Linked DNA regions of Spartinivicinus marinus. Each later gene encodes a partner of the first gene's protein in a complex. Links are inferred from orthologs where the notes say so. Each region holds a gene or a part of one and is shown on either strand. Other genes may lie near its edges.

Region 1 (7,782 bases):
CCGCCGGGGCCATAACGAAGCGGATGAACCATCGGGTACTCAACCACTGATGTACCAGGTTATTAAAAATCAACCAACCACGCGTACTTTGTATGCAGAGCGCCTGATTAAAGAAGGTACGTTAACTGCAGAAGAAGACAAGCAAATATTCGAAGGCTATCGCACAGCACTGGATAATGGCCAACATGTCGTGAAAAGCCTGGTAAAAGAGCCTAACAAAGAACTATTTGTTGATTGGGCTCCCTATATCGGTCATGAGTGGACTGCAAAACACGACACTCAGGTAGATATTAATGTACTGCAAGAGCTGGCTAATAAACTACACGACATTCCTGATGGTGTTGTTGTACAACGCCAGGTTGGGAAAATTATTGAAGATCGCCGCAAAATGGCAGCGGGTGCTTTACCCATTAACTGGGGCTTTGCGGAAACCATGGCTTATGCCACGTTATTACATCAGAACAATCCCATTCGGATTACGGGTCAGGATGTCGGTCGTGGTACTTTCTCTCACCGTCATGCGGTACTGCATAATCAAAAAGACGGTGAAGCTTATATTCCGTTAAAAAATCTTGCCGAAGATCAGCCAGCCTTTGATATTTATGATTCATTCTTATCAGAAGAAGCGGTGTTAGCATTTGAGTATGGCTATGCAACCACTACCCCAAATGCATTAGTCATTTGGGAAGCACAATTTGGTGACTTTGCGAATGGTGCTCAGGTGGTTGTCGATCAATTTATTACCAGTGGTGAGCACAAATGGGGACGTTTGTGTGGATTAACCATGCTGTTGCCCCATGGCTATGAAGGGCAGGGTCCTGAGCACTCTTCAGCTCGGCTAGAACGTTATTTGCAATTATGTGCGGAACATAATGTACAGGTTTGTGTACCTACAACGCCTGCTCAAGTGTTCCATATGCTTAGGCGACAAGTATTACGTCCTCTGCGTAAGCCGCTGATCGCATTAACACCCAAGAGTTTGCTTCGCCATAAACTTGCTGTTTCAACCTTAGAAGAGCTGGCAGAAGGTAGCTTCCATACAGTATTAGCAGAGGTGGATGATATTAAGCCAGCTGACGTTAAGCGTTTAATTATGTGTAGTGGTAAGGTTTATTACGACTTACTGCAAAAGCGTCGTGCAGAAAATCTTAACGATGCAGCAATTATACGTATTGAACAACTTTACCCATTCCCCCATGACGATCTGGAAGCTGTGTTTGCACAGTATCCAAATTTAGAGCGTGTGGTGTGGTGCCAGGAAGAGCCTATGAACCAGGGGGCTTGGTACTCTAGCCAGCATCATATGCGACGGGTGATAGCAGAGCATCCTAACAAGCAGCTGTATTTAGAATACGCAGGTCGGGAAGCCTCTGCAGCCCCTGCCTGTGGTTATATGTCAGTGCATGTGGAAGAGCAGCAAAAGCTGGTAGATGACGCTTTCACTATTTAATGATTGAAGGGCGTGTAACAGCGCCTTACTTAAAGATTGGGTAACAAGCAGTAAACATTAAAGGTTTTTAAGGAAACAACATGGCCACTGAAATAAAAGCACCTACTTTTCCGGAATCAGTTGCTGACGGCACCGTCGCCACTTGGCACAAAAAAGTGGGAGAAGCCTGCAGCCGCGACGAATTATTAGTAGATATTGAAACTGATAAAGTGGTTTTAGAAGTCGTTGCCCCTGCTGATGGTGTGTTAAAAGAGATTGTCGCTGCTGAAGGCGATGTGGTTGAAAGCGAAGCGATTATTGGCGTATTTGAAGAAGGTGCTGCGGCATCTGCGGCACCAACCGCAGGAACTGCTCCGGCTGCAGAAGCTGCTGCGCCAGCCGCTAGTCAGGCAGCAACAGGTGAAGCCATTTTAAGCCCAGCCGCTCGTCGAATTGCTGATGAACATGGTCTTGACCACAGTGTAATTAAAGGCACGGGTAAAGGTGGCCGAGTCACTAAAGAAGATGCATTAGCGCATGCTAAGCAAGCAGGACAGTCAGCACCAACCACTGCTTCTCAACCAGCCACTGCACAAGCACCGGTTGCCAGTGGTGGTCCTCGTGAAGAAAAACGCGTACCCATGAGCCGTTTACGTGCTCGTGTAGCAGAACGTTTAGTACAAGCCCAACAAACTGCAGCGATGTTAACAACGTTTAACGAAGTTAACATGAAGCCCGTTATGGAACTGCGCAACAAATACAAAGACGTGTTTGAAAAGTCTCATAATGGTACTCGCTTAGGCTTTATGTCATTTTTCGTTAAGGCTGCAGTGGAAGCGCTGAAGCGTTATCCAGCCGTAAATGCTTCTATTGACGGTAATGATATTGTTTATCATGGCTATCAAGATGTCGGTGTTGCGGTTTCTTCTGATCGTGGTTTGGTCGTACCTGTCTTACGTAATGCTGAAAATATGGGGTTGGCTGAAGTTGAAGCGAAAATTCGTGAATATGGCTTAAAAGCGCGGGATGGCAAGTTATCGATTGATGAAATGACTGGCGGTACCTTCACTATTTCTAATGGTGGTGTATTTGGTTCACTTATCTCTACCCCTATTTTGAACCCACCACAAACCGCTATTTTAGGTATGCACAAAATTCAAGAGCGGCCAATGGCAGTGAATGGCAAAGTAGAAATACTACCAATGATGTACTTAGCACTGTCTTATGACCATCGTTTACTTGATGGCAAAGAAGCAGTGACTTTCTTAGTGGCTATCAAGGAAATGCTAGAAGATCCTGCTCGTATTTTATTGGAAATCTAAGCACCTAATTTATTCTCAGAATAATGAGGTTGCTGCCTTTAACCTAGGTAAAAGCAGCAACCTCCAGGCTTATTTGCCAAGCGCAAAATTGATTTAGGACATTAAACATGGCTCAAAAATTTGATGTTGTGGTAATTGGTGCAGGCCCTGCCGGTTATGTTGCAGCTATTCGTGCTGCGCAGTTGGGTTTAAAAACGGCTTGTATTGAAAAGTGGATTGGAAAAGACGGTAAAGTGGCTTTAGGCGGCACTTGTCTTAATGTAGGTTGTATTCCATCAAAAGCCTTATTAGATAGCTCCCATAAATACGAAGAAGCAAAAGATCATTTTAAAGTGCATGGCATTAGCGTAGATAACGTTGATATTGATGTCCCTGCCATGATTAAACGTAAAGACCAGATTGTTAAAAATCTAACGGGTGGTGTAGCCGGTTTATTTAAAGCTAATGGCGTCACTGCCTATGAAGGCGCTGGCAAAGTATTAGCAGGCAAGCAAGTAGAAGTGACTAAGCGTGATGGCAGTGCTGAGCTATTGAATGCTGAAAATATTATTATAGCGACTGGCTCTAGCCCAATTGAAATTCCACCAACACCATTAACAGAAGGCTTAATTGTTGACTCAACAGGTGCTTTAGAATTCCAAGAAGTACCAAAGCGTTTAGGTGTAATTGGTGCTGGTGTTATCGGTTTAGAGTTAGGTAGTGTTTGGGGTCGGCTAGGTGCTGAAGTGATTGTACTTGAAGCAATGGATACTTTCTTGGCTGCAGCTGACCAGCAAATAGCCAAAGAAGCAGCCAAGATTTTCAAAAAGCAAAAGTTAGACATTCGCTTAAACTGCCGGGTCACAGGCTCTGAAGTTCGCGGTAACGAAGTGGCTGTAAAATATACCAATGAGAAAGGTGAAGAGTGCGAAGAACTTTTCGATAAAGTGATTGTTGCAGTCGGCCGTCGTCCTTACACAGAAAACCTATTAGCGGATGATTCTGGCGTTAAGATGGACGAACGCGGCTTTATTTTTGTTGACGACCAGTGTCGTACAGAAGTGCCTGGCATTTATGCAGTAGGTGACGTTGTTCGTGGTCCAATGTTAGCCCATAAAGGCTCAGAAGAGGGCATTATGGTGGCTGAGTTAATTGCTGGCCAAGCCGCTCAAATGAACTACGATTTAATTCCTTCGGTTATTTATACTCATCCAGAAGTGGCTTGGGTCGGTAAAACCGAAGAAGAAGTCAAAGCCTCTGGCGAGCCCTATAAAGTGGGTACCTTCCCATTTGCTGCCAGTGGTCGGGCAATGGCTGCCAACGACACGGCAGGCTCTGTTAAAGTGATTGCACACGAAAAAACTGACCGTATTTTAGGGGTTCACGTAGTTGGCCCAAGCGCAGCTGAACTGGTTCAGCAAGGTGCTATCGCTATGGAATTCGGCTCTAGTGCAGAAGATTTAGGCTTAACAGTTTTCTCACATCCAACCTTATCTGAAGCATTACATGAAGCGGCATTAGCGGTTGACGGTCATGCTATTCACATCGCCAATAAAAAGCGTCGTAAGTAATTAGGTTTGGCAGCTCGGTTTTAAGAAAGCCAAGCTGCCTTTTTGCTATAGCAATGCGAATTTAGGCTACTCTAAATGTCGATTGCTATAGTTTTTTATGGGGTTAACAGGGCTTTAGCATTTACATTATGTAAATGGCATAGAGTACTGTTGATTGAGTTAAGTGCAACTCGAATTACAGCACAACAAACGGTAGAAGAAGCATGAATCTTCATGAGTATCAGGCGAAGCAATTATTTGCTGAGTATGGCCTGCCTGTCTCCAAAGGCTATGCGGTAGATACCCCCGAAGCAGCTGCTGAAGCCGCTGATAAAATCGGTGGTGACAAGTGGGTGGTTAAAGCGCAAGTTCACGCAGGTGGACGCGGTAAAGCCGGCGGCGTTAAGCTGGTTAGCTCTAAAGACGAAGTACAAGCCTTTGCAGCTAATTGGTTAGGTAAGAACCTAGTGACTTACCAAACAGACGAAAAAGGCCAGCCAGTCAGTAAAATTTTGGTGGAGTCTTGCACTGATATTGATCAGGAGCTGTATTTAGGTGCAGTGGTTGACCGCTCAACTCGCCGTATTGTTTTCATGGCTTCCACTGAAGGTGGCGTAGAGATTGAGAAAGTTGCTGAAGAAACCCCAGAAAAAATTCTGAAGGCAATTGTTGACCCATTAGTGGGTGCTCAGCCTTATCAAGCCCGTGAAATTGCTTTCCAATTGGGCTTAAATCCAGCTCAAATTAAGCAGTTCACCAAAATCTTCTTAGGCTTAGCCAAGCTATTCCAAGACTACGATTTAGCGCTGCTTGAAATTAACCCGCTGGTTATTACCTCTGAAGGTAACCTGCATTGCTTGGATGGCAAAATTAATATCGATGGTAACGCTATGTACCGTCAGCCTAAGCTAAAAGAAATGCATGACCCTTCACAGGAAGACGCCCGTGAAGCCCATGCAGCGTCTTGGGAGCTTAACTATGTTGCATTAGATGGCAACATTGGTTGTATGGTGAATGGTGCTGGTCTGGCGATGGGTACCATGGACATCGTTAAGCTGCACGGTGGTGCCCCAGCTAACTTCCTAGACGTGGGTGGCGGTGCAACTGAAGAGCGGGTTGCTGAAGCATTCAAAATTATCTTGTCTGACGACAATGTAAAAGCGGTTTTAGTGAATATTTTCGGCGGTATTGTTCGTTGTGACCTGATTGCTGACGGTATTATTGGCGCCGTTAAAGATGTTGGTGTCAATGTGCCAGTTGTCGTACGTCTTGAAGGTAACAATGCAGATTTGGGTGCTAAGCGCCTGGCTGAGAGTGGCCTGGATATTATTGCTGCTACCAGCTTGACCGATGCTGCCCAGCAAGTTGTTAAAGCCGCGGAGGGTAAATAATAATGAGTATCTTAATTAATAAAGACACTAAAGTTATTTGCCAAGGTTTTACCGGTTCTCAAGGAACTTTCCACTCAGAACAAGCCATTGAATACGGCACTAACATGGTCGGTGGTGTGACGCCAGGTAAAGGTGGTCAGACTCACTTAGGCTTGCCTGTTTTCAATACCGTTAAAGAAGCGGTTGAGCAAACGGGAGCAGAAGCTTCTGTTATTTATGTTCCCGCGCCTTTCTGTAAAGACTCTATTTTGGAAGCGGCTAACGCTGGGATCAAATTGATCGTTTGTATCACTGAAGGTATTCCAACGTTAGATATGCTGGATGCCAAAGTGAAGTGCGACGAGTTAGGTGCACGTTTAATCGGTCCTAACTGCCCAGGCGTAATCACTCCCGGTGAATGTAAGATCGGTATTATGCCTGGTCATATTCACAAGCCAGGTAAAGTGGGTATCGTTTCTCGTTCTGGTACCTTGACTTATGAAGCGGTTAAGCAAACTACTGATCATGGCTTCGGTCAATCTACCTGTGTTGGTATTGGTGGTGATCCAATCCCAGGTAGCAACTTTATCGACATTTTAGCAATGTTCGAAAAAGACCCACAAACTGAAGCCATCGTCATGATTGGTGAAATCGGTGGTACCGCTGAAGAAGAAGCGGCGGCTTACATTAAAGCCAATGTCACTAAGCCAGTGGTTTCTTATATTGCAGGTGTAACTGCACCTCCAGGAAAGCGGATGGGCCACGCCGGTGCGATCATTTCTGGTGGTAAAGGTACCGCTGACGAGAAGTTTGCTGCATTAGAAGATGCTGGCGTTAAAACGGTTCGCAGCTTGGCTGAGATTGGGAATGCGTTAGCAGAACTAACCGGCTGGAAATAAATACGCTTCACGAATGCACTTTAGGGGGTGTTGTCTGCACAACTCACCCTAGTCACCTATATATCATAGGCTCCTAGGGCTTCGTTGTTTGACAGCCTACCCTAAAGCACCTTCGTTTTGCGTATTAAAAAGTCAAGTTCACAAAAAAAGCAGTCTTTTTAGGCTGCTTTTTTTGTGGTTGAAATTAATAGATGTTAATTCTTTTAATGGCGTTAATTTTAGATAAATAAACTAATTAAAACTAAAATTTGAAGTAAAATTCTGTAAATCTGTCGCTATACTGAGCAAATAGTCCTGTACACCCTTCGCTCGGGTATAGGTATATAAATTTTCTCAATAAAATCGCTGCAAGCCAATGGATGCCCCGCATCCGCTTTGTAGCAGTATGCAAATAATTTATACCTAAAAGGGTATAACGAAGTAGTAACCATTATAACGATAGGGGGTCTGTTGCTATGTTAATTGGTGTACCTAAAGAGATTAAAAATCACGAATATCGAGTTGGCCTGACACCAGCAGCGGTTAAAGAATTAGTTAACCATAACCACCAAGTGTTTATTGAAACCACAGCTGGTGATGGCGTTGGTTTTTCTGATGCTGATTATCAAGCAGTAGGCGCTACTATCCTGGATACAGCAGAAGCTGTATTTGAAAAAGCAGAAATGATTGTGAAGGTGAAAGAGCCCCAAGCAGTCGAAAGAAAGCGTCTAACTGAAAAGCACACGTTATTTACTTATCTGCACTTGGCTCCTGACGTACCTCAAACAGAAGACTTAATTGCTTCTGGGGCGACTTGTATTGCTTATGAAACGGTGACTGATCCTGCTGGTCGTTTACCGCTATTAGCCCCAATGTCTGAAGTGGCTGGCCGAATGTCTATTCAAGCGGGTGCTCACTGTTTGGAAAAATACTGCGGTGGTCGTGGTGTTTTATTAGGTGGTGTTCCTGGTGTTGAGCCTGCCAAGGTTGTGGTATTGGGTGGTGGTGTTGTTGGTAAGAATGCTACCGCCATGGCGGTTGGCCTGGGTGCCGATGTTGTGGTACTGGATAAGTCAGTTGATGTATTACGTCAATTAGACCTGGTATATGGCAATCGAATTAAAACTGTTTACTCCACTGAGCAGGCGATTACTGATCATGTTCTTAGTGCTGATCTGGTGATTGGTGGTATTTTGATTCCTGGCGCTGCGGCACCTAAGTTGATTACCCGTGAGCACATTAAGGCTATGAAGC
Region 2 (7,858 bases), 1.4 Mb from region 1 along the record:
CCAACTGAAGACTCAGAAGGCGACTTGGTTTACTTCCAGGGCCACACTGCACCAGGCATCTATAGCCGTGCGTTCTTAGAAGGCCGCTTAACTGAAGAGCAACTAGATAGCTTCCGCCAAGAGGTAGATGGCAAAGGCTTATCTTCTTATCCTCACCCTTGGTTAATGCCTGACTTTTGGCAATTCCCAACGGTATCCATGGGCTTAGGGCCTCTTCAGGCGATTTATCAAGCCCACTTTATGAAGTATCTGGACAACCGTGGCATGGCCCCTGCTAATAATCGTAAAGTTTGGGCTTTCCTTGGTGATGGTGAGATGGACGAGCCAGAGTCAATGGGCGCCATTGGTTTAGCTGGTCGTGAAAAGCTTGATAACCTGATTTTTGTAGTGAACTGTAACTTGCAACGTCTTGATGGACCTGTGCGTGGTAACGGCAAAGTCATTCAAGAACTTGAAGGTCAGTTCCGTGGTGCCGGCTGGAACGTCATTAAAGTCGTTTGGGGCCGTCATTGGGACCCTTTATTTGCTGAAGATAAAGAAGGCTTAATGCAACAACGCATGGATGAGTGCGTTGATGGTGATTACCAAAACTATAAAGCAAAAGGCGGTGCTTACACTCGTGAACACTTCTTTGGTAAGCACCCCGAGCTGTTAGACATGGTTAGCCACCTATCTGATGATGATATTTATAAGCTAAACCGTGGCGGGCATGACCCATATAAAGTTTATGCAGCTTACCATGCAGCAGTCAATCACACTGGACAGCCAACCGTTATCTTAGCTAAGACAGTTAAAGGCTATGCCACTGGCTCATCTGCTTCAGCCAACATTACTCACTCAGTTAAGAAGCTACCTTTAGAAGACCTAAGATCATTCCGTGATCGCTTTGATATTCCTATTAAAGATGAAGACATAGAGAGAGTACCATACTACCGCCCAGACCCAGACAGCCCAGAAATGGTTTATATGCGCAAGCGTCGTGAGTCTTTGGGTGGTTATGTACCTCAACGGAGAACGCGCTCTACATCACTACCCGCACCAGATTTAAAAGCTTTCGAAGCAGTAACCAAAGGCAGCGGTGAGCGTGAGATATCGACCACCATGGCTTTCGTCAGGATTTTAGGTGCTCTGGTTAAAGACAAAAACTTTGGCAAAAACGTCGTTCCAATTGTGCCAGATGAAGCCCGCACCTTTGGTATGGAAGGTATGTTCCGTCAGCTAGGTATTTACTCATCTAAAGGCCAGCTTTATACACCAATGGATTCTGATCAGGTGATGTTCTACAAAGAGGACAAGAAAGGTCAGATTCTTCAAGAGGGTATCAACGAAGCGGGCTCACATGCAGCATGGATAGCAGCGGGTACTTCTTACAGTTTCAACAACACACCGATGATCCCATTCTATGCCTTCTACTCCATGTTCGGCTTCCAACGGACTGGTGATTTAGCTTGGGCATCAGGTGATATTCAAGCCCGCGGTTTCTTAATCGGTGCCACTGCTGGTAGAACCACCCTAAATGGTGAAGGCTTACAGCACCAGGATGGTCACAGTCATATCCTGGCTTCTACTATTCCAAACTGCGTCAGTTACGACCCAACTTATGGCTATGAGCTAGCGGTAATCATTCAAGACGGCTTACGTCGGATGTATGAAGATCAAGAAAGCGTGTTCTATTACATCACCACTATGAATGAAAACTACAAGCAGCCTGCACTACCGGAAGGTGAAGAAGTTATTCAAGGTATTATCAAAGGCCTGTATTGCTTTGAGCAAAATTCTAAGAAAGCTAAGCTCAAAGTGCAGCTGGTTGGTTGCGGCACCATTCTGGAAGAAGTACGTGCAGCTGCTGATATTCTACGTAAAGAATTTAAAGTGGAATCTGATATCTGGAGCGCCACTAGTTTCAATGAGCTACGCCGTGAAGGCTTGGATGCCAAACGCTGGAATATGCTAAACCCTAGTGCAGAACAAAGAGTGCCCTATGTCACTGAATGTTTTGCTAATCGCCAGGGCCCTGTTGTTGCTGCAACTGACTACATGAAGTTGTATGCAGATCAGATCCGGGACTTTGTTCCAACTACTTATATCACCCTTGGCACCGACGGTTTTGGTCGCAGTGACTCTAGACAAAAGCTGCGTGAATTCTTCGAGGTTGATCGATACTACATCACTGTTGCTGCCTTACATGCCTTAAAAGAAGAAGGCAAAGTTGATAGTAAAGTGGTGGCTGATGCGATGAAGAAATTCAGTATTGATCCAACCAAAGCCAATCCACTGTATTGCTAACCAATATATGTCAGTAGATTAAAGGGTAAACTATGTCAGAAGAAATCATTAAAGTCCCCGATATTGGTGGTAGCGAAGACGTCGAAATTATTGAAGTATGCGTCCAAGCTGGCGATACAGTTGCAGAAGAAGACTCATTAATCGTGCTTGAGTCTGACAAAGCCACCATGGAAATTCCCTGCCCCAAAGCAGGGACTATACAAAAATTGCTAGTGCAAATAGGCGATAAAGTCTCTGAAGGCAGTGAAATTGTGGTGTTAGCCGCAGAAGGTGCTACTGAAGCACTAGCGGAACCTGCTCCTGCTGCAGAAGAAACCGCTGCGCCAGCTCCAACACAACAACCTGCTGCTCAAGCGCCAACCGCTTCTGCTATCATGCCAATCACCGTGCCTGATATTGGCAGTGAAAACGTGCCCGTTATCGAAGTGTGTGTAAAAGAAGGTGATGAGATTGCTGAAGAAGACTCAATCATTGTGCTTGAGTCCGACAAAGCCACTATGGAAGTCCCTGCCCCTAAAGCAGGTATCGTTAAAAGCCTGAAAGTGAAAGAAGGCGATACGGTTTCCATGGGCGACTTGATCTTAGAGCTGGAAACCACATCTGCAGCAGTACCAGCGGCAGAGCAGTCTGCTGCACCTGCACCAACAGCAGCCCCTGCTCAGCCAGCACAACAAGCAAGCGCCCCAGCAAAAGCCACTGCTCCGCAGCCACAAAAGCCTTCAACATTAGATAAGCCAAGCCAAAATGTTCATGCTGGACCAGCTGTTAGAAAACTGGCCCGTGAATTTGGGGTGGACTTGTCGCTAGTTAAAGGCTCTGGACCACGTAGCCGAATACTTAAAGAAGACGTGCAAGCCTATGTCAGTGAGCAACTGAAAAAGGCCAAAACCCAACCCGCTGGTGCGGCGGGAGGTGCTGGTATTCCCGAAGTGCCAGCCATTGACTTCTCGCAATTTGGACCTGTTCGTGAAGAGCCAATGTCACGGCTACGCAAAGTGGGTGGATTCAACCTGCATCGCGCTTGGCTGAACGTACCTCACGTTACTCAGTTTGATGAAGCTGATATCACCGAGCTGGAAGCCTTCAGAAAAGCACAAAAAGCGAAGGGTGTAAAAATGACTCCCCTTCCCTTCTTGGTAAAAGCTTGTGCCCAAGCGCTAAGAGCATTGCCAAACTTTAATGCTTCACTTAACGCAGCTGGTGATGGACTAGTTTATAAAGACTATGTGCATATTGGTATTGCAGTTGATACTCCAGATGGCTTACTAGTACCCGTCATTCGCGATGCAGATAAAAAAGGCTTAGTCGAACTTGCTAAAGAAACGATTGAGCTGGCAGGCAAAGCCAAAGACAAAAAGCTGTCTCCCGCAGAAATGCAAGGCGCTTGTTTTACAATTTCCAGCTTGGGAAGCATTGGCGGCACCGCCTTTACCCCTATCGTTAATACACCAGAAGTGGGTATTTTAGGGGTTTCCAAATCGTCCATGAAACCGGTTTGGAATGGTAAAGAGTTTGAACCACGCCTAATGTTGCCTTTATGTTTGTCATACGACCATAGAGCAATCAATGGCGCGGACGCAGCACGCTTTACAGCCATCTTAAGTGATTTATTAAGCGATATACGGCAGTTATTGCTATAAACTTATAAAATGCTTACCCTACAAAAAAGCCCCAAATTTGGGGCTTTTTTCATTTAAAGACAAAAGATTCACACCCAACAATATAATCTACATACCCACAGCGAAGGGTATATTTATTTCCAATCCCAACTTTGAATAGGATGCCCAAACAGCGAACTCCAAACGCCAACTTTAACACCTGCGCTGCGACCCCATGCAGTTAATAATAAGTTATCACCAGCTACGCTAACTACCCGCTGACCTTCCATTTTCCATTTCTGGCCTTTACCACTACCACAGCTTTTTAATACAGCACGATCACCCCGACTAGCTATATCACTTACAGATAAACAATTGCCTGATTTATGCTTTAATCGCCCCTGGTCATCATGCTGCCAATATTGCTTATTATTAGTAGCGCAATTAGCCAACTCCGCTTGATTAGCACTATTCACTGACAAACAATAACCAGTAACTGATTTTAATTGCTTATAATCACCTGGCCCAGGTCCTGGGTCAGAGCCTGCGGCTTTAGCCATTTCCACAGCAAAAGATGTTGCCATTTTGGCAAATTTATAAGCATGGTTCGCATTGTTACCCGATTTACTAATGGTATCACCTGTAGTATGAATAGCTTGATTATGCTTACCAAATGGTGCTTCTGATGGCATAGTGGCTGGAAAACCTTGGTTATGCCAAGAAGCATGATCAGAACAGGCATAACCACATTGAGTAGTACCAATATTTAGTTCAGGCGCATAAAAATTAGCGACCTCTTTGAAAAAGTTATTCTGTGCACTATTGGTATAATCAGTTATGATTGCCGCATCAACTGCATCTCCTTGATAATTGGTCATATCCAATTGCAATACACCCACAACATTTTTACCTTGGTTTTTATGAGCTTTGGCAATTTCTTGAGAACCTTTTAAGCCTACCTCTTCTGCCGCATATCCCATAAATTTCAAGGTACGACTTGGCTTATAGTCATTTTTCATTAAGACTCGAATCACTTCCGTGATAGTTGATATACCTGATGCATTATCGTCAGCTCCTGGCGCACGAGCATTAATTCGATCGCTACTGTATTGGTTAATCGAATCTAAGTGTCCACCAATAACAACAATTTCATCGGCTAACTCATTACCTTGAATAGTCATTACCACTGAGTCTTGATTCCAACTATTGTGGTTATACAACTCAACGGACACATCGGAGCGACCTGCACTTAGCTCAGCCCATTTATCATGAATACGCTTCGCAGCAGTCACTCCTGTATTACTTCGATAATAGCGGTTATTAAAGTTGGATAACTCAATAATGAAACTTCTGATTTCAGATTCTTTAATTTGAGGCAATAAAGGATTAACAACATCCTGTTGGTCAATTTTATAGTCAATCAATGTTTGAGGTCTATTATCCATAAAAGCTTGAATAGATGTATAAGCTGCTTGCTCGCTTTCATGAACCATATAACCACCACAACGCCTAAATTGCTTATGCATATACATACTTAATAGTGGCAAATGTTTTTCCTGCACTTTCACTAAGCTCACTTTATCATTAGCTAAATCAAATGATTTTCTTTCTTGCATTAAGCCGGGCATTTGCTGTTTTAATAAGTCGTAACCATCTTTCCCAATAGTTACCCACACTTTTTCATTGGCTTGTGTAAAACTAGCAGCCGTTAAGGCACTAGCTAAACCTGTTAGCAATAAAAGCTTTTTCATTGGCTCACCTTCCATGTGAAATAGAATTGATAAAAAATTTACTTTATTTTTTATAATTATTATTAAACAAAAGCAACTTACTGATTACACCAGCAAGTCGCTTTATACAACTAAAATTAAGTGTAGCTGGTTATACCCCTCACGAATGGTTTTTACTTTTTCCAACTCCATTGCTGGATTGGATGATTATTAAGTGAAGTCCAAACACCTACCCTTGCTCCATTTCGAGTTCCCCAGCTAGTCAGCCGTAAACTTGAATCCTTACCATTTTGAATAACATTACCATTAAACTGCCAACGCTGATAATCTTGCGCGTTACATTGGCTTAATGCAACTCGACTTCCTCGTTTAGGATCAGCCCCCGCTGATAAGCATACATTACTGGTAGATTTAACTATTAAGCGACCTTTGTCATCAAGCAGCCACTGCTGATTATCGACATTCTTACAAACTGATACAGATACTGAGCCCCCACCAGCTGTCAAGCAATAGCTAGTACCGGACCGTATAGGTTTATATTTGCCAGTGGGGTCAGGTGGCTCAACCTTACAACTATCACCTAAGCCAACTACTTTAAAAGCCGCTTTTACATCTGTAGCGGAATACCCTTTTTGTTTTGCTGCTTTCATTACATCACAAGCACCTTGTTCAAAAGTAGAATTTTTCTGCCAAAAAACCTGATTAGATAACACCATTACATCAAAAGCTTTACGAACACCCCACCCTTTCACTTCTGCCAACTGGTAAAAGGCTTTATTAAATATACCACTGGAGTGGTGCACATCCATTCCATTTCGATAGTTTTTAATATGCTCAATAGAGCCTCGGTGTTTACTTGGGTTAGGAAAGCTACGAATGCCTTTACCACTCTTCGTAATATCTGCTCCAACAATCCAGTCTACTTTGCCTCTCATGAAAAACTCTGCAGCTTCACCAGCCATATCTGAAAAAGCTTCATTCATTCCACCTGATTGATTACGATAAACCAAGTTTGAATTAAATTGAGTAAAACCATGACTCACTTCATGGGAAACTACATCTAGTCCAGTCAGCGGGTAGAAGGTATTACGCCCATCACCAAAAGTCATTGAACTACCATTCCAGAAAGCATTCTCGTAATTTCTACTGTAATGAACCCTTAACGTTAATTTTGTTTTTAATGGTTTAACTCCATACCAGTCCTTATATAATTTAAATACAACGCCACCAAAAAAATGAGCATCATTTAAAGGAGAATAAGCACCATTTATTTCTTTTGTAGTATTTTCTGGGCAGTTAAACTTATGAACAGAACCACCACTGGTTGCATGATTTAGGTTTATTGTTTTAACATATACATTTTCCATTCGACACTGATCATCAACATCTAAATTATCAAAATCCTTACCATAATAGTATTTACCAGTATCTCTATTTCCTCCTGGCCCTGTTGCTTTTTTACCGTGAGCCAAACCTTCCCAGTGATCGATCACTTCTCCCGTGCGAGCATCAATTATAAAAAAAGGTCGGGATGGAAAGCCTAATGCATCTGTATAGTATGAAACCTCATAAACCAGTTTTGGCTCATCATCTTCAAGGTAGATAAATAATGCTTGTTGCTGATTTTCAAGCTTTAAATCTGATAAATGACTGATTCCCATATACTGCTTAGCAATAAACTTTATTTGAGACTTATCTAAGTTGGGACGCAAATTTAAAGACAAGTCATCTAAGCCCTTCACTTGAAAACCAGAAAAACTCTCATATGCTCCATTTGCAGAACGAATTAATGTAAGAGTTAATCCCCAGATTGGAGTGTTATGATATTGTTGTTGAAAACGACTAATCGACTTTCCAGATTTAAGCAAAACATGATTTATCACTTTCACTTGTTCATTCTTAGACATACCCAATACAGTGGTAATTTGTTGATTTTGTGATAAGTCAATTTTTTTATTTAATTCAAAGTTTGTTAAGTCGACTTTTTCAACTGCAGAACTTATGTTTACCGTCAATACACTTATTGAAATAGCACTGAGGTGAAATAACTTCAAAGATTTCAAACTATCCATATGTCACTCCTTAACATATTTTAGCTGACAGATAGATTGAATTTTAGCCTACCACCATAAAGCCACTATCGCGACAGTTTTCGCATGAGAGCATCATCAAAAAAAACACTAAACACAAATCACAAAAAAACTTACCTTCATGATTTAGTCATAAAAAAAGCGGCCAATAGCC

The links.
Region 2: the proteins of lpdA (region 1) and aceF are in contact, whole or in part, in a crystal structure (PDB 1EBD), measured with the Geobacillus stearothermophilus proteins. The link is inferred for Spartinivicinus marinus from one-to-one orthologs. Residues at the interface, in WP_049624544.1 of Geobacillus stearothermophilus: Pro340, Ser341, Asp344, Tyr345, Arg403, Asp406, Val408, Glu431, Ala432, Gly433, Asp438; in WP_033016211.1 of Geobacillus stearothermophilus: Ile130, Ala131, Met132, Pro133, Arg136, Arg140, Glu141, Asn155, Arg157.

The regions. Positions count from the first base shown.
Region 1 is NZ_JAPJZK010000001.1:327,864-335,645, reverse strand. The notes cover bases 2,250-5,079. They hold lpdA (dihydrolipoyl dehydrogenase), read left to right. Parts: upstream 2,250-2,858; coding sequence 2,859-4,301; downstream 4,302-5,079. Other genes in these bases: sucC (ADP-forming succinate--CoA ligase subunit beta), read left to right, coding at 4,505-5,079; OQE68_RS01555 (hypothetical protein), read left to right, coding at 4,377-4,508; odhB (2-oxoglutarate dehydrogenase complex dihydrolipoyllysine-residue succinyltransferase), read left to right, coding at 2,250-2,751. Also shown: OQE68_RS01570 (2-oxoglutarate dehydrogenase E1 component), read left to right, coding at 1-1,450; more of odhB, read left to right, coding at 1,531-2,249; more of sucC, read left to right, coding at 5,080-5,671; sucD (succinate--CoA ligase subunit alpha), read left to right, coding at 5,674-6,549; ald (alanine dehydrogenase), read left to right, coding at 7,005-7,782. UniProt on the Escherichia coli protein: Lipoamide dehydrogenase is a component of the glycine cleavage system as well as of the alpha-ketoacid dehydrogenase complexes.
Region 2 is NZ_JAPJZK010000001.1:1,706,825-1,714,682, forward strand. Bases 1,717-4,622 are described here. They hold aceF (dihydrolipoyllysine-residue acetyltransferase), read left to right. Parts: upstream 1,717-2,318; coding sequence 2,319-3,926; downstream 3,927-4,622. Other genes in these bases: aceE (pyruvate dehydrogenase (acetyl-transferring), homodimeric type), read left to right, coding at 1,717-2,286; OQE68_RS07800 (M20/M25/M40 family metallo-hydrolase), read right to left, coding at 4,040-4,622. Also shown: more of aceE, read left to right, coding at 1-1,716; more of OQE68_RS07800, read right to left, coding at 4,623-5,635; OQE68_RS07805 (M4 family metallopeptidase), read right to left, coding at 5,788-7,686.